3 linked regions of the Rheinheimera salexigens genome follow. The protein of the gene in region 3 interacts with the protein of the main gene of each other region in a pairwise test. Links are inferred from orthologs where the notes say so. Each region holds a gene or a part of one and is shown on either strand. Other genes may lie near its edges.

Region 1 (11,654 bases), 3.0 Mb from region 3 along the record:
GGCGAAAATTGTATTATTCACAGTGGAGCTATAATTGGTGCCGACGGCTTTGGTTTTGCTAACGAGCAGGGTAACTGGTTAAAAATACCGCAAGTTGGTAGTGTGATAATTGGCAATGATTGCGAAATTGGCGCTAATACCACTATTGATCGCGGGGCGATTGAAAACACCACTGTTGGCAATAACGTGATTATTGATAATCAGTGTCAAATTGCCCATAACGTCAGTATTGGTGACCACACCGCTATGGCCGGTTCTACCGTAGTTGCGGGTAGTACTTCTATTGGTCGTTACTGTATAATTGGTGGCGCTGCAGTCATTAATGGTCATATTGAAATATGTGATGGTGCTCATATTTCAGGTATGGCGATGGTGATGAAACCGATATTAGAAAAGGGTGCTTATACGTCAGGTATTCCTGCGACAAGTAACCGAGAGTGGCGCAAAAACACCGCTAAGCTGCGGCAGATAGATCAACTATATCAGCGCGTAAAAGCGCTAGAGTCGCAGTTTAAAATTCAGCTTGCTTCAACAAGCGCTGACACTACTACAGAGGAATAGCCTTGGCTAATAACTTAAACAGCCTGCAAATTCAGGAAATAATGGCTTTATTGCCACATCGGTATCCTTTTTTGCTTATCGATCGCGTGCTGGATTACACACCGGGCGAAAGCTTAACGGCATTAAAAAATGTTTCAATTAATGAACCTATTTTTACCGGTCATTTTCCTAATATGCCTATTTTCCCTGGAGTATTAATTTTAGAAGCTTTAGCTCAAGCTACAGGTATCTTAGGGTTTAAAACGGTTACCGAGCGTTCAGATAACGAATTATATTTATTTGCCGGTATTGATGACGCTCGGTTTAAAAGACCAGTAGTGCCAGGCGATCAAATGATCTTAGAAGTAAAGTTTTTAAAAGAACGCCGTAATATATGGAAGTTTTACGGTGAAGCAAGAGTTGATGGCCAAGTGGTATGCTCGGCTGAATTAATGTGTGCTAGAAGAGAGCTATAACGTGATCCATCCAACAGCAGTAGTTGAATCCAGCGCCGTCATTGGTAAAAACGTTACGATAGGCCCATTTAGTTATATTGGCCACAACGTGACTTTAGGTGATGACTGTATCGTTGAATCGCATGTAGCCATTAAAGGCCCAAGCAGTTTTGGTCGCGGTAATCATTTTTTCCAATTCTGCAGTATTGGTGAAGCTTGCCAAGATAAAAAATACCGTGGCGAAAATACGCAATTGCTGGTGGGTGATTACAACGTGTTCCGCGAAGGTTGCTCAGTGCACCGCGGTACCGTACAAGATCAAGCTAAAACTATTATTGGTAGCCATAATTTATTTATGAATACCACCCATATTGCCCATGATTGCGTTATTGGTGATAACGTTATCTTTGCCAGTGGTGCTCAAGCCGCCGGCCATGTTCATGTAGGTGACTGGGCTATTTTAGGCGGAATGACAGGCGTACATCAGTTCGTGCATATTGGCCCGCACAGTTTCTGTGGTGGCGGCTCTATTGTGCTTAAAGATGTGCCTCCTTATGTCATGGTACATGGCGCACCCTGCGTGCCAGGCGGTATTAACACTGAAGGCTTAAAGCGTCGTGGTTACAGCAGTGAAGCATTATTAGAAATACGCCGTGCTTATAAAGAAGTGTACCGTAAAAACCAAACCACCACTGAAGCCTTAGCGGTATTAGCCGACAAAGCCCAGCAGTTCCCAGAGCTTAAAGTCTTCACCGATTTTATCGCTAACGCCAGCCGCGGCATAGTGCGTTAGTAATACACTGCTAGCCACAATAAATCATTACCTAGAGCTTCTATTAGTCGCTCTAGGTATAAAAAATATTTGCACTCACCCCGAATAATATCAAGCCGCTATACAGTTACAAGCCGCTATGCAGTTAATTGACAGCCATGTAATTCAACTACCGGTAAATTCTGTTATTTAAGCTAAAGTCAGATGGTTAGTAATTGGTATTAAATAGCATTAACAACAATAGTTGTGATCTTTGTTCTTTGGTTAAGCTACCGTCAACAAGCTGGTCTGTTAATATATAAAATAAGCTTAATAATCTGTAAGGCAGGATATTCGTTATGCTTCGACCCAGTATTGCTCCGCATCAGTTGATCCATCAAGATCAGCCTTTAGATACCAGTTTGCTGGGAGTGATGTGTTGGAATAGTCAGAAGTTAACGATGAGCCCTAAATTTCAGCTCTGTTTAACTCAGTTGTTGGCGCGTTACCCTACGCAATTATTGCTTTTGCAAGAAGCCAAATTAGCCATAAGTAACAAATTACACTTAGATGGCTGGTCTTATGCCATCTCGCCAAATATTCAAACGCCTGCTCATTTATTTGGTGTGCTAACCGCAGGGCAATGCGCCTTTAATGATATTAAACCCATTTTAAGTCAAGTGCGTGAACTGAGCTTTGCTACTCATAAAAGTCAAATTATTACCCAACATCCGTTAAGTAATGGAGACTCGTTATTAGTGGTCAATATTCACGCTATTAACTTTGTTAGTCATAGTCAATTTCAGCAAGAAATTGCGGTATTAAGGCAAATTTTATTACAGCATGAGGGGCCATTAATTGTAGCCGGCGATTTTAATATTTGGAGTCGTTCGCGGCGGTTATATTTAACCCAGTTTTGTCGCGCCATGGGTTTAAAAAAAACCATGATGGAAGACTCTCATCATATAAAAACTTTTTGGCGAGAGCCGTTGGATTTTATTTTGTACCGAGACTTAAAGTTACGTTTAGCTGTGGCAATTAATACGCCTATGGTTTCGGACCATAATCCTATCTATGCCCAGTTTTCATTATAATCTATGCCTGCTTACTGCTAGTTAATTTCTAGCAATCTAATATCAAACTATTAGCAAGCTGTTAGCAAGCTAGCAGTAAACAATAGTTAAACTTGCAGCATTTAACCTTCAAACAAACAGCCCATACCTCGCTATTGAGATAAGCCTTTGCTGATCTTAGCAGCAATTAGCTAATTAAATTTCCAACAGCATAGCAAAGCGGGTAAGATTGTTATTCTAAAATAAGCCAGTTTTTGTCATAGCACGCGGTTAATTATATCGCTGACTAGGCAATGTCATTTACAGAAAAACTAAAGGCGCAATGATTAATATAAATACTGAAATAGTTAAAATAGCCATTATCGTCGGCGAGCACTCTGGTGATATTTTAGGTGCAGATCTAATAAAAGCCTGCCAACAACAGTATCCTAATGCCCAGTTTTATGGCATTGGTGGTCCGCGTATGCAAGCGTTGGGGTTTAAGGCACACTTCGATATGGAAGAGTTAGCTGTCATGGGCATTGTCGAAGTGCTTGGCCGTTTACCGCGATTACTTAAAGTTAAAAAACAGATTATTAGTACATTATTAGCTGACAAGCCAGATGTGTTTGTCGGTATTGATGCCCCCGATTTTAACTTACCGGTAGAATTAAAATTAAAACAAGCCGGCATTAAAACGGTACATTATGTTAGCCCGTCGGTCTGGGCTTGGCGGCATAAACGGATATTTAAAATTGCGGCAGCTACCGATATGGTGTTGTCGTTATTGCCGTTTGAAAAAGCGTTTTATGATAAATACCAAGTGCCTTGTACCTTTGTCGGCCATACCTTAGCCGATAGCATGCCGTTAACGGTGGACAAAGCCGCAGCCAAACAAGCTTTAGACTTAGACAGTAGCGCAAGCGTGTTAGCGATTATGCCAGGTAGTCGCAGTAATGAAATTAAATTGTTGGCAGCAGACTTTCTGCAAGCCGCAGCAATATTACAACAGCAACAGCCTTCGTTACAGTTAATCTGTAATATGGTAACGAACGACAAAGCGGCGCAGTTTGCAGCTATTAAGCAGCAGATAGCGCCAGATTTAAAGGTGCAGGTTTTTATTAATCAAGCACGCGAAGTATTATTAGCCGCCGATGCCACTTTTATTACTTCGGGTACGGCGACGCTAGAGGCCATGTTAGCCAAGTGCTTAATGGTGGTTAGTTATAAAGCCAATTGGCTCACTTACCAAATTGGTAGTCGCTTGGTAAAACTGGCTCATTTTAGTTTGCCTAATTTATTGGCAGGGCGTGGCATGGTCAGTGAGTTATTACAGCATCAAGTCACACCTGCTGCGCTAGTGGCTAACATGCAGCCTTTATTAACGACAGATCGCGAGTCGTTACTAGCCGAATATACCGCTATTCATCAAACGATTAAATGTAATGCCAGTCAGCGCGCAGCTGAAGCAATTTTTAAGGTGATAAATCACAATGCAGTATCAAAGGCCTAATGTCACATTAATCTGTGGTGTGGATGAAGTTGGCCGCGGCCCGTTAATTGGTGCTGTGGTGACAGCCGCTGTTATTCTTGATCCCACTAAACCTATTGCTGGTTTAACCGACTCAAAAAAATTGAGTGAAAAAAAACGCATCTTACTGGCTGAACAAATAAAGTCGCAGGCTTTAGCTTGGGCACTGGGTCGAGCTGAAGTGCATGAGATTGATGAACTGAATATATTACATGCCACTATGTTAGCCATGCGCCGTGCTGTAGCTGCGTTACACATTACGCCGAATTGGGTATTAGTCGATGGTAACCGTACCCCTGATTTTGGTATTAATGCCAGCGCGATAGTCAAAGGTGATGGCTTAGTGCCAGAAATTAGTGCTGCCTCTATTTTAGCTAAAGTAGCGCGTGATAATGAAATGTATGCATTAGATCAAGCCTATCCCCAATATGGTTTTGCTGCCCACAAAGGCTATCCTACTGCCGCACATTTAGCAGCTATTACCGAACATGGCGTGTTAGCACAGCATAGGCGCAGCTTTAAGCCGGTGCGCATCGTGTTGGAGCAACAAGGCTGATGGCAGAACCAAGTTTTATTCATTTACGGGTCCATAGTGACTTTTCATTAGTTGATGGTGTCGCCAAAATAAAACCTATTGTCAAAGCGGCTAGCCAGTTACAGATGCCTGCTTTTGCCTTAACCGATCAAATGAATTTTTGTGGTTTAGTCCGGTATTATAGTGCAGCCCATGCGGCAGGGATTAAGCCGATAATAGGTGTCGACTGTTGGGTGCAACATCCTGGTTTAGGTACTGAGACCAGTCGAATACTGTTATTAGCGGCCGACAATACTGGTTATCAAAATCTATGTGATATTATTTCCAAGGCCTATTTACGTGGTCATGTCATGGGAAAACCACAAATTGACCATGACTGGTTAGCCGAGCATGCTAGCGGCGTTATTGTGCTGTCGGGTGCTAAAGATGGCGTGTTAGGCAAAGCGCTGATTAAACAAAATCAGGCTTTAGTTAATGAGCTAGTGGTGTATTACCAACAGCACTTTCCTAATCGGTTTTATCTAGAACTGTGCCGCACGGGTCGACCTGATGAAGAGCTGTATATTCAGCATGCCATTGCATTAGCTGAGCAACATCAACTGCCTGTAGTGGCCACCAATGAAGTGGTATTTTTAAAAACTGAAGACTTTGCCGCCCATGAAATTCGCGTGGCTATCCATGACAGCTTTACCTTAGATGATAAGCGCCGTCCTAAATTGTATTCAGAGCAACAGTACTTGCGCACAGAGCAAGAAATGCAGCAACTGTTTGCTGACTTGCCTGAAGCTTTAGAAAACTCAGTACAAATAGCTAAACGCTGTAACGTAACTATCCGCTTAGGTGAATACTTTTTACCAGCGTTTCCTACCGGAGACCTATCCGACGCTGACTTTTTAGTTATGAAATCACAAGAAGGCTTAGAGCAGCGTTTATTAACGCTATTTCCTGATGCCAGCGTGCGTGAGCAAAAGCGAGTAGGTTATGACGAACGGTTAGAAATAGAGCTGGGTGTTATTAACCAAATGGGTTTTCCAGGCTACTTCTTGGTAGTAATGGAGTTTATCCAATGGAGTAAAGATAACGATATTCCAGTTGGCCCAGGTCGAGGCTCTGGTGCCGGTTCACTGGTGGCTTACGCGTTAAATATCACGGATTTAGACCCGCTTGAATATGATTTATTATTTGAACGTTTTTTAAATCCCGAGCGGGTATCGATGCCAGACTTTGACGTCGATTTTTGTATGGACCGACGGGACGAAGTTATCGACCACGTTGCCGATATGTATGGCCGTGAAGCGGTATCGCAAATTATTACCTTTGGTACTTTGACAGCCAAAGCGGTTATTCGCGATGTTGGCCGGGTATTAGGCCATCCATACGGTTTTGTTGAGCGAATTTCTAAGCTAGTACCGATGACACCCGGTATGACCTTAGAGCAAGCTTTTAAAGAAGAGCCAAGGTTACCGGAGCTATATGCTCAAGATGAAGAAGTTAAAGATCTAATTGATATGGCGCGGCAATTAGAGGGCGTCACCCGAAATGCCGGTAAACATGCCGGTGGTGTCGTTATTGCGCCGACTAAAATTACTGATTTTTCGCCATTGTATTGTGATGAGCATGGTAATAACCCGGTTACTCAATTTGATAAAAGTGACGTTGAATATGCCGGTTTAGTTAAGTTCGACTTTTTAGGTTTACGTACCCTGACTATTTTGCAGTGGGCGGTCAATATGGCCAATACACGCTTAGCTAAAGAGGGCCGGCCTTTAGTCGACATTAATCATATTCCGCTGGTTGATAAAGCCTGTTTTGACTTACTGCAAAAAGCCGATACTACCGCGGTATTCCAGTTAGAATCGCGAGGTATGAAAGATCTGATCCGCCGCCTGCAACCTGACTGCTTTGAAGATATTATCGCCTTGGTGGCACTGTTTAGGCCGGGGCCGCTTCAGTCCGGCATGGTAGACAACTTTATCGACCGCAAGCGCGGCCGAGAAGCCATTTCTTACCCTGATGAAACCTGGCAGCATGACTCGTTAATACCGATATTAGAACCCACTTATGGCATTATCTTGTATCAAGAACAAGTTATGCAAATTGCCCAGGTGCTGTCCGGATACTCGCTGGGTGGCGCCGACTTATTACGCCGGGCTATGGGTAAAAAGCAACCAGAAGAAATGGCTAAACAGCGCGATACCTTCCAAGAAGGTGCGGCGAAAAACGGTATTGATCCTGATCTGGCGATTAAAATTTTCGACTTAGTGGAAAAGTTTGCTGGTTATGGTTTTAACAAATCGCACTCTGCTGCTTATGCGTTAGTGTCTTACCAAACTTTATGGATGAAAACCCACTTTCCAGCTGAATTTATGGCTGCGGTAATGTCAGCCGACATGGACAATACTGATAAAATTGTTACTTTAGTCGACGAATGTGAACGGATGAGGCTAAAGCTGATCCCGCCTGATGTTAATGCTGGAGTACAAAAATTTACCGTTAACGAGCAAGGCCATATTGTTTACGGTATCGGTGCTATTAAGGGCGTCGGTGAAGGGCCAATAGAAGCCATTATTGAAGCCAGAAAGCAGCATGGTGCTTTTACTGACTTATTTGATTTTTGTGCCAAAGTAGATTTAAAGAAAATTGGCCGTCGGGTAATTGATAAGCTTATTTTAGCTGGCGCTATGGACAAACTAGGACCGCACAGAGCGGCTTTAGCGGCGACCTTAGAGCAAGCGATGAAAGCAGCCGATCAACATGCTAAAGCGCAAGCCGTTGGCCAAGATGACTTATTTGGCTTGCTTAGCCCAGAGCCTGGCGATAGCAGTGCTGCTTTTGTTCAAGTGGTCGCTTGGCCAGATGAAATATGGTTAGAGGGCGAACGAGAAGCATTAGGGCTATACTTAACCGGCCATCCAATTAATCGCTATTTAGAAGAACTACCGCGTTATTCATCTTGTCGTTTAAACGAGCTGCAACCAACGCGTAAAGATCAATCAGTACAAGTTGTTGGTTTAGTGGTGTCGGTGCGGGTAATCGTTAATAAAAAAGGCCGACGCTGGGCAATTGTTACGTTAGATGATAAATCTGCTCGCTTAGATGTGCGGTTTTTCCCTGATATGTTAGAAACTTTTGAAGAACTACTGCAAAAAGACGTTATTTTGGTGATAACGGGACAGGTCAGCTTTGATGATTTTAACGGTGGCCTTACAATGACCGGCCGCGATGTCAGTGAAATAACGCAAGTTCGAGAAAAATCTCTACGTTGTTTGAATATCACTGTACAATCAGCACAAATAGACCACAATTACCTGCAAAGATTACAGCAGGTACTCAGTGAATATAAGGCAGGTACCGTACCGGTTAATATCCGGTATCAGCGCCAGGAAGGCGAGGTGATGTTACAATTGGGTACCCCATGGTGGGTGACACCTGCCGACGCTTTGTTGCACCAGTTAAAACAATTGGCAACAATAGAACTGGAATTTAATTAATTAGGTAGTGACTGTCGATGATGCTGAATTATTTGGAGTTTGAGCAACCAATTGCTGAACTTGAAGCAAAAATAGACGAATTGCGTAACGTAAGTCGCAATGGCGATTACGATTTAGGCTTAGAAGAAGAAATTAATAAACTAAAAGAAAAAAGCCTAACGTTAACCAAAAAAGTGTTTGCTGAGCTAGGTGCTTGGCAAGTCGCGCAATTAGCGCGCCATCCACTAAGGCCCTATACGCTTGATTATATTAAGCATATGTTTACTGATTTTGATGACTTAGCCGGCGATCGCGCTTTTGCAAACGATCACGCTATTATTGGCGGTACAGCGCGCTTAGGCGAGCAACCGGTGATGATTATTGGTCATCAAAAAGGCCGTAATACTAAAGAAAAAATTAAACGTAACTTTGGTATGCCAAGACCAGAAGGCTATCGTAAAGCGTTACGCTTAATGGAAATGGCCGAACGGTTTAAAATGCCAATTTTAACCTTTATTGATACCCCTGGCGCTTATCCTGGTATTGGCGCAGAAGAGCGCGGCCAATCTGAAGCCATAGCTCGTAACTTAAAAGTGATGGCTGGTTTAAAAGTGCCAGTAGTCTGCACTGTTGTTGGCGAAGGTGGTTCAGGCGGTGCTTTAGCTATCGGTGTTGGCGATAAAGTGAATATGTTGCAATACAGTACTTACTCGGTTATTTCGCCAGAAGGCTGTGCATCTATTTTATGGAAAAGTGCTGAAAAAGCCCCTTTAGCCGCCGATGCTATGGGTATTACTGCAGCGCGGATCAAAGAATTAAAGCTGATTGACGAAGTAGTGCCAGAGCCATTAGGTGGCGCGCATCGCTCAGCAGAGCAAATGGCCAAAAATTTAAAACAAGTGTTACTGCAAGATTTAACGGTTTTAAATAAAATGAGCATAGATGACTTATTAGACCGTCGTTATAAGCGTCTAATGTCATACGGTTACTGTTAATCGTTAATTATTAATAGATAACAACTACTAAATTAAGCCAGCACCTAAGTGCTGGCTTTTTGTTATATATCTGGGATATTACGCTCTGGACTATCTAGCCTGTTTTTACTACGGAAGCCAAAGACTGAGTGAGTATGAGTACACTAAGCGCAGAAGTTTTATTAGACCAATTACTACAACAAGGGCTACAGCAAGGCTCTGAGCAACAGCAAACACTGCAAGCTGAGCACCAAGTGGTGTTAGCGCTCAGTGGTGGCTTAGATTCTATGGTACTGCTAGATTTGCTGGCTAAAGCGCGGCAACTGTGTGGCTTTAACTTGCAAGCGGTGTATATTAATCACGGTTTAAGCGCCAACGCAGCAGCATGGGCAGAATTTTGTCAGCAGCAATGTGCCCAGCGCCAAGTTGAGTTTACAGCAGTCAGTCTTAATCTTGAGGGGCGGCATAATTTAGAGGCCCGTGCCCGACAAGCTCGCTATGCAGCACTAAGCAACTTTATTCAGTCAGATAAACATGTGTTGCTAACCGCGCATCATGCTGATGATCAAATAGAAACGTTATTATTAGCCTTAAAGCGTGGAGCAGGCCCAGCCGGATTAAGCGGTATAGCCGCAACCAAAACTTTTGCAGCAGGGCAGATATTACGGCCATTACTCGCCTTTAGCCAAGCCCAATTGCAACAGTATGCTACCGAGCAGCAATTAAACTGGGTGGATGATGAAAGCAATGCCGACACCCAATATGAGCGCAATTTTATTCGTCATCAAGTGGCACCCTTATTACGTGAACGCTGGCCGCACTTTGCCAAAACGGCCAGTCGTAGTATGCAAATAGTGGCTAATATGCAGCAGTTGGCCGATCATTATACCGAGCAGTTTTATGCCAATGTAGTGCTTGATGACTGCTTACAATTAGCAGCGTTAGCGCAATATGTGCCGCTACAGCAAGATTTACTGATCCGGCGCTGGTTAGCCGCTAGTGGGCTTAATCCATCAGTACAATGGTTAGACACCTTATACCAAACAGTTATCCAAGCACGGGTCGATAGCAGCCCTATGCTGATGTTAGAAGGGTATAAAATCCGACGTTTTGCCGATAAGTTGTATAAAGTGGCGCCAGTAACGATTGCTAAGCCAAACTACCAATTAGCGTGGCAGGGTGAATCACAGTTATTGCTACCCGATGATTTGGGCCAATTGCATTTTATGGCTTCAGCAGCCGAAACTGAACAGGTAACGGCAACACTAATGGCGCCAAGCGAAGCCCTACCGTTAGTAGATGCAAATGCCAGTATTGTCTTTGGTAAGCTTAGTTTATCGTTTAAACCGGCCACAGCCAGCCAACACAAGCCATTAAAGCAATGGTTTAAGTTATGGCAAGTACCGCCTTGGCAGCGTTTACGGGTGCCATTACTATTGAACCAGCAACAGCAGCTGATTGCGGTAGTAGGCTATGCTTCAGCCATACCAACGCAACAGGCTAAATACTGGTTACGTTGGTCGCCAACAGCGGCTGAACAAAAATAAGCTTAAAGTGCGATGCGCAGTTTACTTTTACCGGCATTTTTGGCTTGGTATAACGCCTGATCTGCTGCGGTAAATAATTGCGCTAAGCTTTGATCCGGCTGCAGCAAAGCTAAGCCAATACTGACGGTAACTTGATACTTCTGACACAAGGCAATTTGGTTAATGGTTTTTAATAAGCGCCGGGCAATAAGCTCAGCACTGGCGGTATCAGCAGCAGATAACAAAATAGCAAACTCATCGCCACCAAAGCGAAATACGCTATCAGTGATACGTAAGGTATCGCGCATAGTGTTAGCGACCGCAATTAACAACTCATCACCCGTACTATGGCCAGCAATATCATTAACTTGTTTAAAATTATCTAAATCTAATAACATTAAACCACAGCTATCATCATACCGTTTTGCCAATTGCACTGCTTTATTTAAGCTATCGTCAAAAAAGCGACGGTTACCTAAGCCCGTTAAAGTGTCTTTTAAAGCCATTTGCTGTAAGCGACTGACCACTAAGGCATTACGCAACGCAAATAACCACTCAGTTTCTAATTGCAGTAACTCACGCTGTAACATTGGCGTAAAAGCACTATCGCTTTGATACACTAACTCGGCTAAGCATTGCTGATTCAAAATCAACATACTGCGATGTTCATAAATCGCCGCTTTTGAGCCGCTAGCGATAAAATCACCCACCGCAGTATGCACCTGCAGCCAAGCCAAAGGCAAAAGCTTGCCGGCCGCCATCGAGACAATATTAAGTTGTTGCTGTATTTCTAAGGTAGTTTGTAATTGACTGACTAAGC
Region 2 (10,618 bases), 3.3 Mb from region 3 along the record:
ATTAATATCCAAATTGCGCACTTCAATATATTCTACCCCGCGCTCTGCCATCGCTTGTAATGGCGTCTCGTCCGCTCGAGTAACTCGCTTAGGACGAATATCACTGTAATACTCATTCTCTATCTGCAGGATGTTGTCGTTAAGCTGCCGTGTATCGCCGTTAACCTCAACGCCAAGCCGAGTATAAGGTGGATAAGGCGTGTTAAGAGCTAGGGTAAGATCGCGGCTATATTCAGTTAAGCTATTGGTACTAATCTTCAGACTGGTTTGGGCGTCGCTCTGGTAGCCAAGTCCACTCATGCGCAACGAAGTTGCGTAGGGTAAATACAACGTATCAGCACCAAGTTCAGACAACTTATGTGGCCGACCCTGCATAAACGTCTGACTAAGTGCCGGTGAAGCGCCAAACAGATACAGCAACAACCAGCCATAACGGCGAAAATTACGGATTAAGCCAAAATATTGCGCCGAGCGAAAGTCGGCTAGTGAATCTTGGCTGCCGAGCAATTGCCGGTAGCCTTGCCAAAAACTATCCGGTAGTGAGAAATTAAAGTGGATACCGGCGATGCTTTGCATTATGCGACCATAGCGTATATCCAGACCGCGCCGATAAATATGCTTCATCTGGCCAGCTCGAGAACTACCATATTGGGCTATAGGCACACTTTTATTACCTTGCACCGCGCAAGGCATGCTCGCTGGCCATAAATGCTCATCCGCAAGTTCGCTGGCACTATAGCGATGGATCTGCTCTAAAAAGCCAAGGGTATCGCTGATATGTTCACCCGCAGGTGTAATAAATTCTAATAGCGATTCGGAATAATCAGTGGTGATATACGGGTGGGTTAAAGCCGAACCAAATGCCAGTGGATGACCCTGTTGTGACAACTTACTAGCTGTGGTTACTCGCAAGCCTTCTTTTTCGATGCCGCGAACAATATGTACTAGGGTTTGGTTTAGGCCTGTATCTGCAAGCTGTGCCAAACGTGGAGTAAGGGATGGCGTCATAAAAACCTCTGTATTAAATCAATTAATTAGACCTATCGGCCTTACTCGTTTTGCTAAGCCAATCATTTAATAAGGGTTAGCGGCTCCAACTTGCCAAATTAGAGCTGAGTATTATATTTGCAGCTCAATAACAGACAATCCCCTAAAACTGCAAATGACTTTTAACTATATGTAACAATAATCGATTTAAATAACTGTTTAATGCCAACGGCAGATTATTGATTAAAAACAGTCATTCAGGTCATAAAAAATTTGCAATAAAAAGGGGTTGTAGCGTATTAACAAAAAATTAATATGCTACGACCCCTTTTTAGGCGTTCTATTTTACTTAATTACACTAAACCTTGCTCAATCATGGCATCGGCGACGCGGCGAAAGCCGGCAATATTGGCTCCTAACACTAAATTGCCTTCCGCACCAAATTCACTCGCGGTATCGCGGGCGCTGCTGTAGATATTGCGCATAATTATTTTTAACTGCTCGTCTACTTCTGCAAAGCTCCAACTACGCATACTGGCATTTTGAGCCATTTCTAGCTGACTAGTCGCGACACCTCCTGCGTTAGCTGCCTTGCCCGGACCATATGCGATTTTAGCTTCTAAAAACACTTCTACCGCAGCTTGAGTTGAGGGCATATTAGCGCCTTCAGACACCGCGATGCAGCCATTTTGAACTAATACAGTAGCATCTGCAGCCGTTAACTCATTTTGGGTGGCACAGGGGAAGGCTAAGTCTGCTGGGTAGCGCCATACCGCATGGCCATCGTCGGGATAGTCAGCTACTGGCGTGTATTCCGCATCAGGATGGTGACTAATATATTCACTTAACCGCGCATGTTGCACTTCTTTTAATTGTTTTAATGTCGCTAGAACAATGCCGGATTTGTGATAAATAGTGCCTGCAGAGTCAGAGCAACTAACAGCAATAGCACCTAATTGCTGCAGCTTTTCAATAGTGTAAATGGCCACATTACCCGAGCCTGAGACTAAACATTGTTTATCTTGCAAAGTCTGCTGCCGATCTTGCAGCATATATTTGGCGAAATATACGCAACCATAACCAGTGGCTTCCTTACGCACTAATGAGCCGCCCCACAATAAACTTTTACCGGTAAAAACCCCATCAAAACTATTGGCTAAGCGCTTATATTGACCAAACATATAACCAATTTCGCGCGCCCCTACGCCAATATCACCTGCTGGCACATCGGTATTTGGGCCAATATGTCGATACAGTTCATTCATAAAAGACTGACAAAAACGCATAATTTCGGCATCTGAACGGCCTTTAGGGTCAAAGTTAGCCCCGCCTTTAGCGCCGCCAATAGGTAAACCGGTTAACGCATTTTTAAAAACTTGTTCAAAACCTAAAAATTTAATAATGCTGGCATTAACACTAGGATGAAAGCGTAAGCCGCCTTTAAACGGCCCTAATGCTGAGTTAAATTCTATTCGATAACCTTTATTAACATGGATCACGCCATTATCATCAGCCCAAGGCACCCGAAACATAATTTGCCGCTCAGGCTCAATCATTCGCTCAATAATGGCATGGCGCCGATATTTATCATCTTGCTCAAGCACCATGGTTAAAGATTCTAATACTTCTTCTACGGCTTGATAGAACTCTGCTTGTGCAGGGCTACTTAGCATCAGTTTTGCTATGGTGCTGTGTATGTACGTCATAAGTATCCCTGTATATTTAATGTTCACTCCATTCTTGATGAAAAGCACGCTAGCCGTCAACAGATAATGAAATATAACTCAGCTAAAATGCATAAATATGCGAAATATCAAATATAGATTTTAATGATATACACTGATTATAGGTGGTTATGACAATACCAATAAAAAAGCCAGTTGCGGCTGGCAACTGGCTTTGGCTAAAACTACTTTTTAGTGCAATATGCGCTTTCAGTGAGCGGTATGCTCTTCGTCTTCATCATCAGCATCGTCAAAGTCTGCTTCGTCACCTTCGAAATACGTGCCCCAACCGTCATATTCTACGCCATGCTTTTTGGCTAAAGCTTCTAACTTAAGCGCATCGGCAACGATAGTTTCTGTGACCAGTGATTGTTCACGAATAGCATCAAATACCCAAGCACTGTCGCCATCTTCAAATTCGACTTCTTCTGCATCGGTAACTTCATAGCCTAACTTGAATAACGCAACCGCCAGCTTTTCTAGTTTGGTAAAATCTTGATCATAAAAGTGATGCTCAATAGTATATTCTGCATCTGGATCGCTACCATCTTCTAATAGTGCATTGATTGTTTCTTCAGTAAACTCTTGCCAGTTTTCCATAGTTCTACTCTTTAACGGTAATATTTTGCGCAGTGTAATCTTTGCCCAGTTCGGTATCAAGCATTGCGATCTGCTGAGCCATTTTTTGGTTCAGATTCTCAGAAAACTGACGGATATTAGGCTTACCTTCTGGCAAATGCACAGGCGCTAACATTTGGATAATAACCTTGCCATTATTCCAGCGATTAAATTTAAATTGCTGGTGGGTGCTGCTCATACATACCGGTATTATTGGCACATTCGCTTCTAAGGCAATATGAAATGCCCCGGCTTTAAAGGGCAATAAACCCCGGCCATAGCTACGCGTACCTTCAGGAAACATCCACACTGAGATATTGTCACGGCTAATGCGCTCAGCGGCTGCTAGCATAGTAGATAATGCCCGACTTTTATTTTTACGATCAATTAAAATATTGCCACTTAACCAATACAATTGACCAAAAAAAGGCACAAATTTTAAGCTTTTTTTACCTAAGGTCACCGTGCGTGGTTGAACGGCATTACTAATAGTAAATAAATCTAAATTGTTTTGATGGTTAGCGACATAAACATAAGGCTTTGAGCTGTCGATATTTTCAACGCCACGTATTTCAACTTGGATGCCTAAAATTTTTGATACACTGCCATACCAATGCGAAAAAATGCGCACGTTATCAGCGTGAAATGGCCTTACTAAACAAATAAGTAAGCCAGCTAAAGTACTAAAAATAAAAACAACACTAATAAAACTATTCGTAAAACCGCTATCACTATATTCTCCGTTGACACTACAAGCGAACTAAAAGGCGCCAAAAAAAGGGCGCCTAGTATAACGAGTTTAATTATCTGTGCTGGTTGGATCACTATTTAGCTGTACAGCATCTATACGCTGTAAGCCTCTTGGTAATTTATTACCGCGACGACCTCGCTCACCATGATAATGTTGTAAATCATCTGGTTTTAACGTCAGTTTACGCTTACCTGCTATCAGTGTCACGCTACCATCAACTGGTACGATGGCTAACTGACAAATATATTCTTCTCTACTGGCAGCACGTGCACTTGGGATCGACATGATTTTATTACCCTTACCTTTACTAAGCTTAGGTAATTCTGCCACGGGGAACACTAGCATTCGGCCTTCGTTAGAGATAGCTAACACTAAGTCGGTTGCTGGTTGTTTTACCACTACCGGTGCCAGCACTTTCGAGCCTTTAGGCAAACTAAGCACGGCTTTACCGGCTTTGTTGCGGCTAAGTAAATCAGCAAACTCAGCAATAAATCCATAACCAGCATCGGATGCTAATAACATGGCTTGTTTATCTTCACCCATTAACAAGTGTTCAAAGCTTTCGCCAGCAACAATACCAAAACGACCACTTAGCGGTTCACCCTGACCTCGCGCAGAGGGTAAGTCATGGGCTTCGGTGGCAAAACTGCGGCCTGATGAATCTAAAAATACCGCTTGCTGGTTTGAGCGACCACTGACCATGGCTTTAAAAGCATCTCCGGCACGATAGCTTAGGGCATTGCCATCGACATCATGACCTTTAGCACAGCGTACCCAACCTTTTTCTGACAACACGACGGTTATAGGCTCGCTGGGCAGTAATTCTCTTTCGCTTAAGGCTTTGGCTTCGCCCCGCAATACAATGGGGCTGCGGCGATCATCACCATATTTTTCAGCATCGGCTATTAATTCATCACGGATCAATTTGGTCAGCTTTTTCTCTGAAGCCAAAATGGCCTCTAATTTATCTCGTTCTTTGCTTAGCTCATTGAGCTCAGCACGGATTTTGATTTCTTCTAACTTAGCTAGCTGGCGTAGCTTTAATTCTAAAATTGCTTCGGCTTGGCGATCGGTAATGCTAAACGCAGCCATTAACTCTGGTTTAGGTTTATCATAACTGCGCACTATCCGAATAACTTCATCAATATTTAAAAAAGCAATTAATAAGCCTTCTAATACGTGTAATCTATCCAGTACTTTATCTAAGCGATGCTGTAAGCGGCGGCGCACGGTATCACGACGGAACACTAACCATTCGCTAAGAATTTCTACTAAGTTTTTTACCCGTGGTCGCTGATCTAGCCCTAAAATATTTAGGTTAACTCGATAACTTTTTTCTAAATCGGTTGTGGCAAATAAGTGTTGCATCAATTGCTCGGTATCAACCCGATTTGAGCGTGGCACAACCACTATACGAGTAGGACTTTCGTGATCTGACTCATCACGTAAATCGGTCACCATCGGCAGTTTCTTTGCCTGCATTTGCGCGGCAATTTGCTCTAATATTTTTGAGCCCGATGTTTGATGCGGCAACGCCGTAATCACAATATCACCATCTTCTAACTGATACAGTGCTCGCATTTTCACACTGCCGCGGCCAGTTTCATAAATGGCAGCTAGTTCGTGACTTGGGCTAATAATTTCGGCATCAGTTGGGTAATCAGGGCCTTTAACAAACTGCATTAAGTCAGTAACAGTACTTTTTGGTTTATCTAATAACAAAGCACAGGCGTTGGCGACTTCACGGGCATTATGTGGCGGGATATCCGTGGCCATACCAACCGCAATACCAGTAATACCATTGAGTAGAATATGTGGTAACCGAGCCGGTAACACTCTAGGCTCATCCATAGTGCCATCAAAGTTAGGCAACCAATCTGTAGTGCCCGCACCCAATTCTGATAATAATACTTCGGCAAAGCGGGACAGTTTAGATTCGGTATAACGCATAGCGGCGAATGATTTTGGATCATCCGGTGCACCCCAGTTACCTTGGCCATCAACTAACGGATAGCGATATGAAAAAGGCTGAGCCATTAATACCATAGCTTCATAACAGGCAGAGTCACCGTGAGGGTGAAACTTACCTAACACGTCACCTACAGTACGGGCTGATTTTTTATATTTAGCTAAATGGGATAAGCCTAATTCTGACATCGCATAAATTATGCGTCTTTGCACTGGCTTTAAACCGTCGCCAATATGCGGTAAAGCACGATCCATAATAACGTACATTGAATAGTTCAAATAGGCGTCTTCTGTAAAACGTCTTAACGCCAGTTGTTCAACGCCATCGTGAGAAATTACCGTTTCTGTCATGCTTGTTCCTGTTTACTGTTCTTGTTATTGCTAGCTAACAATTTTTTGCGCCGAAAAAGCTGCCATATTAGCAAGATCGATAATATTAACGTGCTGCTACCTAACACTATTTGCCATAACATTTGCAACTTATGGCTACTTTCAACTTCTTGCAGCCGTAACGCTTTTAGTTCGTTATCTTGTAATAATAATAAATTTTGTTGTTGCTGTTGTTCTTGAGCAAACACTAAACGCATCCGTTCTAGCGCCAGCTCATTATCCTCATTTCGCTGCTGTTTAAATTGCTGCATAAACTGTTCTAATTGCTGATAAGCCCGCTCAAACTCACCCGACTCTGCTAACAATTGGCTTTTAACATAAGTTAAGCCCATCGCGAGTTCGCTATCGTTTTCCAGCGCCAAACTTTGCTCGGCCAATAATAGCTGCTGCATCGCTAAACTGGTTTGTTTTAATCGCTGTAAAATAAGCGCTTTTTCATAATGATGAGTGGCTATATGCACTTTGGCTTGTAACTGCGGTAAGTATGCTTCGGCTTTATTAATATAGGAAATTGCCGCATCACCTGCGCCACTGGCACTGCTGGTAATCGCTAATCCTAAATAGGTGTGATACAAGTTCATTACATCAGTCGAAGCAGATTCAGCTTGCAATATTTCATTATATAGCTGCAGTGACAGCTGATATTGTTGTAAAAAACCATAAGTGCGGGCTAGATTAAACTTTACCGTAACGATATTTTTTTGCCAACCTAGCTCTTGATAAAGTTGCAAGGCTGTTTTTAATAAAACGATACCTTCTTCTTCAAATGATATGCTGACATACAATAAGCCTAATTCAGCATTAACTTCAGCTATTAAGGCTTTATTTTGTAAAATTTGCGCCCGATGATAGGTATCTTGTAATAATGCCAAGGCTTGTTTATGTTTATTGAAGCTTAAATAAATCGCAGCTTGGTTAATATGACCGCGTAAAATTTGCACCTCATCATCTAATAAGGTCGCCAGCGCGATGCCGGTTTCATAGCGCTGCATAGCTTGCTCGGTATCGGCCTGCATTTCCAATGCAAAACCCAGCGCATAGAGTAATTTAACTCTTAACAAAGATTGCTGCTCTGCTAATAAGGTTAAGCCTTGCTCGGCCGCTTGCTGCTGTTCAATATGCCGGCCTAATACTTCAAATAATATGGCTTGCTCATAATACCAACGTGCTTGAAGTTGGCTTGATAAACCAACCCGTTCCTCTTGATGCTGTTGCAATAGTGCCAGCATAGCATCAGGTTGTTGGTACTTTTCTGTTGTCACTTTTTTTAGCCACGCCGGTAATTCAGCACTTTCGCTATTAGCAACCGCAGAAAAGCCCGTTATCAACGTCAGGAAAACCAGTATGAATACAAGATATTTTTGCAAAGCCTCAGCCCTTTTCTGCATGTGACCGTTAAGCAACAACCGCTTTATCACCTTTTTGCTCTAACCAAGCACGCCTATCGGAGGCGCGCTTTTTCGCTAATAACATATCCATTAACTCGAAAGTTTGCTCGTAATCATCAATGGTTAATTGCACTAAACGACGAGTATTGGGATCCATCGTGGTTTCGCGCAGTTGCAGCGGGTTCATTTCACCTAGACCTTTAAAACGCTGCACGTTAACTTTACCGCGTTTTTTCTCGGCTTCAATTCGATCCAGCACACCATCTTTTTCGGCTTCATCTAGCGCATAATAAACATCTTTACCAATATCAATGCGATACAGTGGCGGCATGGCCACATATACATGTCCTGCTGCGACTAAAGTCCGGAAGTGACGCATAAACAACGCACATAATAAGGTGGCAATGTGTAAGCCATCTGAGTCGGCATCGGCTAAAATACATACTTTACCGTAGCGCAATGCCGATAAATCTTCACTATCGGGGTCGATACCAATAGCGACTGAAATATCATGTACTTCTTGTGAAGCTAAAATTTGTCCAGAATCGACTTCCCAAGTATTAAGAATTTTACCGCGCAGCGGCATAACAGCTTGAAATTCGCGATCTCGCGCTTGTTTAGCACTACCACCGGCTGAGTCTCCTTCGACTAAAAACAATTCTGTTTGCTTTAAATCTTGGGCTGAACAGTCGGCTAATTTACCCGGCAATGCAGGGCCTGAGGTCACTTTTTTCCTGACCACTTTTTTTGCAGCTTTTAATCGTTTCTGCGCATTGTTGATACAAAACTCAGCTAATTGCTCAGCAATAACAGTATGTTCGTTTAGCCATAAACTAAAGGCATCTTTTACTACCCCGCTAACAAACGCCACTGATTGGCGTGACGATAAGCGCTCTTTAATTTGGCCAGCAAATTGTGGATCTTGCATTTTGGTCGATAAAATATAACCACAACGATCCCAAATATCATCTGCTGAGAGTTTAATGCCGCGAGGTAATAAGTTTCTAAACTCACAAAATTCACGTAAGGCTTCTAACAAACCTTGGCGTAAACCATTAACGTGGGTACCGCCTTGTGGAGTTGGAATTAAGTTAACATAGCTTTCAGTAATTAACTCGCCACCTTCTGGCAACCACAACAGAGCCCATTCTACCGCTTCGTTACTGGCAGCAAATTTGCCCACAAAAGGGGTTTCGGGCAAGCAAACATAGCCTTGTACCGCTTCGGCTAAATAATCTTCAATACCGGCTTGATAGCACCATTCATATTGTTGTTTATTAATTTGATCATCAAAGCTAACGGTTAAACCCGGACATAAAACCGCTTTTGCTTTTAATACATGCAGTAAACGGCTAACAGAAAATTTGGCTGAGTCAAAATAAGTGGGCGTAGGCCAAAACCGGACTCGGGTACCGGTGTTACGTTTACCCACGGTACCCGTAATGGCTAACTCGCTAACTTTATTGCCCTGCTCAAAAGCCATTTCATAAATGCTGCCATCTCGACGTATTGATACATCGACCCGACTAGATAAAGCGTTAACAACTGAAATACCTACACCATGCAAACCGCCCGAAAACTGATAGTTTTTATTCGAGAACTTACCACCGGCATGTAAGCGGCAAAATATTAACTCTACCCCGCTTACGCCCTCTTCAGGGTGAATATCGACCGGCATACCACGGCCATTATCAATTACCTCTAAGGATTGATCGCTGTGTAATATGACTTGCACTTTATCGGCATGGCCCGCTAAGGCTTCATCCACACTGTTGTCGATGACTTCTTGGGCTAAATGGTTCGGTCTTGTGGTGTCGGTATACATTCCAGGACGGCGTTGTACCGGCTCTAAACCTGTTAAAACTTCAATTGAATCGGCATTATATATTTGTGTCGTCATATTCTCAGTCATTAGCAGAAAACCTCTGCGCATTCATCCGCGATATTATTACGCAATATCTGTACGCAATATCAGTACGCCATATAAACAAAATATGGCGTAGACTACCAAAACGCTAGTTAAGTTGGCAAAATTCAGTAATAGTGCTTAATTGTTGCTGATAATCAGTATAACTATGATTACCGCCTTCACGGACATTAATCAATGCGCCTTGATAATAATCCAGCGCTAAACGGTAATCTAACACTTCATCACCGGTTTGCAATAATACCAAATAGTTATGTGGCTGCTGTAATGTCGTTGGCATAAGCTGTTTAAGGCTGGTCATGTGCTCAGGCGTTACCTGATAAGCCTGCTCTAACACTGGATGATAATAATCACCCAAATGTTGTGATAATACCGTATGCGGCGCAACCGCTGGATTAATCAAACATGCACGGCAACCATACTCTTCGGCAATACAGGTGGCTAAAAAGCCGCCTAGCGAACTACCAATTAATGCTAGTTGTTGCCCATTCCCCCCTGTAGTGGTAATACCCGATTGCTCAAGATGCTGTTTAATGGTGGCCAGAGCAGCGTCAGGTTCGTATGGCACATCTAAAGCTGTAAAATGTATATGTGGGTAATGAGTTGCAAAATAGGCTTGGGTTTGTTGTGCTTTTTCTGATTGTGATGAACTAGCAAAGCCATGCAAATATACCACTATTTTAGTCATTCATGCTCCTATGTAAGTGTCCCTAACTAATTATTACTAACTAATTGTTTCTATCTAAGGATCGAAATTGCCATTGTACAGTTTGATCGGCATTAAATATCCAGTCACACCACTGTGGACCTTGATCGATAGTTTGCCACTCTGGCGTGGCTAAAAACTGCACCGAGCTGGCCGGAC
Region 3 (2,682 bases):
GATTTCGAAAGCGATCATTTAAGAGAGAACTTAGAATCATTATTAGTAGCATTAAAGCGTGCTAAACCATCTGTAGCTAAAGGTGTTTTCATCAAGAAAGTTACCATTTCATCTACACATGGTGCAGGCTTAACATTAAACCAAGCATCATTAACTGCTACGGTTTAATCGTTAGTGCTTTACAGGGCGCAGTGGTTGTTTTATAATCTTGCGCTCATTTTTTAGGGTAGAAAATGCAGTTTAGGCTGCGTTTTCCGTCCAAGACCGTAGGTGCCATAAAAATTTTATGGCTTAAAATAACAACCTACGCAGACGGTGCAGACCCCAGGAAGAATTAGATTCCTTCTGGCCTCACCGTAAATCGCGCGCCTTATGGCAACATAAGGCGATGTGTAGGAAACTGGACAATAATGTCCAGATGAACCAGGAGTTAAGAGCCAATGGCTATTAAGCTTGAAGACAAAAAAGCAATTGTTGCTGAAGTCCAGGAAGCTGCCAAAGGTGCTTTATCTGCGGTAGTCGCAGACGCTCGTGGTGTCACTGTAGGCAAAATTTCTGCGCTGCGCAAGCAAGCGCGTGAAGCTGGTGTATGGATGAAAGTTGTCCGTAATACATTAGTACGCCGTGCAGTAGAAGGCACTGACTTCGAGTGTCTGAAAGATGTATTTGTAGGCCCAACGTTAATTGCGTTCTCTTCAGAGCACCCAGGTGCTGCAGCGCGAATTTTTAAAGAATTCGCTAAAGAGAACAAAGACTTTGAGCTTAAAGGTGCAGCTTTCAGCGGTGATACAGTGGATATCGAGTTGCTAGCATCGTTACCAACATACGACGAAGCTATTGCACGCTTGATGAGCACAATGAAAGAGGCAGCAGCCGGCAAACTTGTACGTACAATTGCCGCGGTTCGCGACCAAAAACAAGAGCAAGCCGCGTAATAATACGTTTGGTTTGATAGTAAAGTTTAATCGGGATTCGTCCCCTAATTTAGGGATCTGAGCAATGTCAGTGACTAAAGATCAAATCTTAGATGCTATCGCAGCAATGTCTGTAATGGATGTAGTTGAATTAGTATCTGCAATGGAAGAAAAATTCGGCGTTTCTGCCTCTGCTGCTGTAGCTTCTGCTGCAGGTCCAGCGGCTGCTGTTGAAGAACAAACAGAGTTTAACGTAGTGTTAGCTGGTATTGGCGCAAATAAAGTGTCAGTAATCAAAGCTGTTCGTGGCGCTACAGGTTTAGGTCTGAAAGAAGCGAAAGACTTAGTTGAATCAGCTCCAGCTGTTATCAAAGAAGGCGTTTCTAAAGACGAAGCAGCAGAACTTAAGAAAATTCTTGAAGAAGCTGGTGCCTCTGTTGAAGTTAAATAATCCGGCTTATACTGGATTGTTTGCCTGAGATGTAGGCTGGGCTGGTGATGAATTAATCACCGGCCTTTTTGCGCTGTGGGACAATGATTTCCCCACCCCGTTGCTACCATGGCTGGTATCAATTACATCCAATAATGGATGTCGGGAAAAAAATCAGCAAGCTGAGGAACCCCATGACTTATTCTTATTCTGAGAAGAAACGTATCCGTAAGGACTTCGGCAAGCGTCCGGAAGTTCTGGATGTGCCATACCTGTTGTCGATTCAGATTGAATCTTTCAGCAAATTTATCGAGCCAGATCCGGAAGGTGGCTACGGCTTAGAAGCCGCATTCCGTTCTGTTTTCCCAATTAAAAGCTACTCGGGTAGCGCGGAATTGCAGTACGTTAGCTACCGTATTGGGGAGCCCGTATTTGATGTAAAAGAATGTCAGATCCGCGGTGTCACATACTCAGCGCCATTACGCGTTAAGCTGCGTATGGTTATTTATGACAGAGAAGCAGCACCAGGTACGATTAAAGACATTCGTGAGCAAGAAGTTTACATGGGTGAAATCCCGCTAATGACTGAGAATGGTACTTTTGTCATTAACGGTACTGAACGTGTTATCGTTTCTCAGCTACACCGTAGTCCAGGTGTGTTCTTTGATCATGACCGAGGCAAAACTCACTCATCAGGTAAAGTGTTGTATAACGCTCGCGTTATTCCTTACCGTGGTTCTTGGTTAGACTTTGAATTTGACGCCAAAGATAATTTATTTGTCCGTATCGACCGTCGCCGTAAATTACCGGCTACGATCTTATTGCGTGCATTAGAATTAAGTACTGAAGAAATCTTAGAAACTTTCTTTGAAAGCACTAAGTTCGAAATTAAAGATGGCAAACTGCTTATGGCAGTGATTGCTAATCGTCTGCGCGGTGAAACTGCTGCATTCGATATTAAAGACAATGATGGCGAAATTATCGTAGAACAAGGTCGCCGTATCACCGCCCGCCATGTGCGTCAGCTAGAAAAAACTGGCATGACCATGATGGAAGTACCACATGAGTACGTAGTTGGCCGTGTCTTGTCAAAAAATTACGCTGACCGTTCAACCGGAGAGATTATTGCCGAGGCGAACGCAGAGCTCACATTGGAGCTGTTAGCAACACTGGCTACTGCCGGTTATGATAGTTTTGAAACACTGTATATTAATGACTTAGATCACGGTGCTTATGTCTCTGAGACAATTCGTATTGATCCAAGTAGCAACAAGATGGAAGCGCTTGTTGAAATCTACCGTATGATGCGTCCTGGTGAACCACCAACGCGCGATGCGG

The links.
Region 1: the proteins of rplL (region 3) and dnaE interact in binary tests that used the Escherichia coli proteins (3 or more experiments, as listed by UniProt). The link is inferred for Rheinheimera salexigens from one-to-one orthologs.
Region 2: the proteins of rplL (region 3) and parC interact in binary tests that used the Escherichia coli proteins (3 or more experiments, as listed by UniProt). The link is inferred for Rheinheimera salexigens from one-to-one orthologs.

The regions. Positions count from the first base shown.
Region 1 is NZ_MKEK01000001.1:3,052,875-3,064,528, reverse strand. What follows is about bases 4,485-8,555. They hold dnaE (DNA polymerase III subunit alpha), read left to right. Parts: upstream 4,485-4,884; coding sequence 4,885-8,355; downstream 8,356-8,555. Other genes in these bases: accA (acetyl-CoA carboxylase carboxyl transferase subunit alpha), read left to right, coding at 8,373-8,555; rnhB (ribonuclease HII), read left to right, coding at 4,485-4,885. In the rest of the region: lpxD (UDP-3-O-(3-hydroxymyristoyl)glucosamine N-acyltransferase), read left to right, coding at 1-561; 3-hydroxyacyl-ACP dehydratase FabZ, read left to right, coding at 564-1,016; lpxA (acyl-ACP--UDP-N-acetylglucosamine O-acyltransferase), read left to right, coding at 1,018-1,788; BI198_RS14080 (endonuclease/exonuclease/phosphatase family protein), read left to right, coding at 2,106-2,840; lpxB (lipid-A-disaccharide synthase), read left to right, coding at 3,142-4,311; more of rnhB, read left to right, coding at 4,292-4,484; more of accA, read left to right, coding at 8,556-9,329; tRNA lysidine(34) synthetase TilS, read left to right, coding at 9,464-10,855; BI198_RS14050 (GGDEF domain-containing protein), read right to left, coding at 10,858-11,654. UniProt on the Escherichia coli protein: DNA polymerase III is a complex, multichain enzyme responsible for most of the replicative synthesis in bacteria. This DNA polymerase also exhibits 3' to 5' exonuclease activity. The alpha chain is the DNA polymerase catalytic subunit.
Region 2 is NZ_MKEK01000001.1:3,337,397-3,348,014, forward strand. The notes cover bases 3,765-6,799. They hold parC (DNA topoisomerase IV subunit A), read right to left. Parts: upstream 6,400-6,799; coding sequence 4,129-6,399; downstream 3,765-4,128. Other genes in these bases: BI198_RS15430 (1-acylglycerol-3-phosphate O-acyltransferase), read right to left, coding at 3,765-3,960; BI198_RS15440 (tetratricopeptide repeat protein), read right to left, coding at 6,396-6,799. Also shown: gshA (glutamate--cysteine ligase), read right to left, coding at 1-1,008; gdhA (NADP-specific glutamate dehydrogenase), read right to left, coding at 1,341-2,693; ribonuclease E inhibitor RraB, read right to left, coding at 2,922-3,311; more of BI198_RS15430, read right to left, coding at 3,316-3,764; more of BI198_RS15440, read right to left, coding at 6,800-7,805; parE (DNA topoisomerase IV subunit B), read right to left, coding at 7,834-9,726; BI198_RS15450 (YqiA/YcfP family alpha/beta fold hydrolase), read right to left, coding at 9,842-10,441; BI198_RS15455 (metallophosphoesterase family protein), read right to left, coding at 10,482-10,618. UniProt on the Escherichia coli protein: Topoisomerase IV is essential for chromosome segregation; it is the principal protein responsible for decatenating newly replicated chromosomes. It relaxes supercoiled DNA.
Region 3 is NZ_MKEK01000001.1:29,825-32,506, reverse strand. It holds rplL (50S ribosomal protein L7/L12), read left to right. Parts: upstream 1-999; coding sequence 1,000-1,365; downstream 1,366-2,682. Other genes in the region: rpoB (DNA-directed RNA polymerase subunit beta), read left to right, coding at 1,539-2,682; rplJ (50S ribosomal protein L10), read left to right, coding at 441-935; rplA (50S ribosomal protein L1), read left to right, coding at 1-168. UniProt on the Escherichia coli protein: The binding site for several of the GTPase factors involved in protein synthesis (IF-2, EF-Tu, EF-G and RF3). Is thus essential for accurate translation.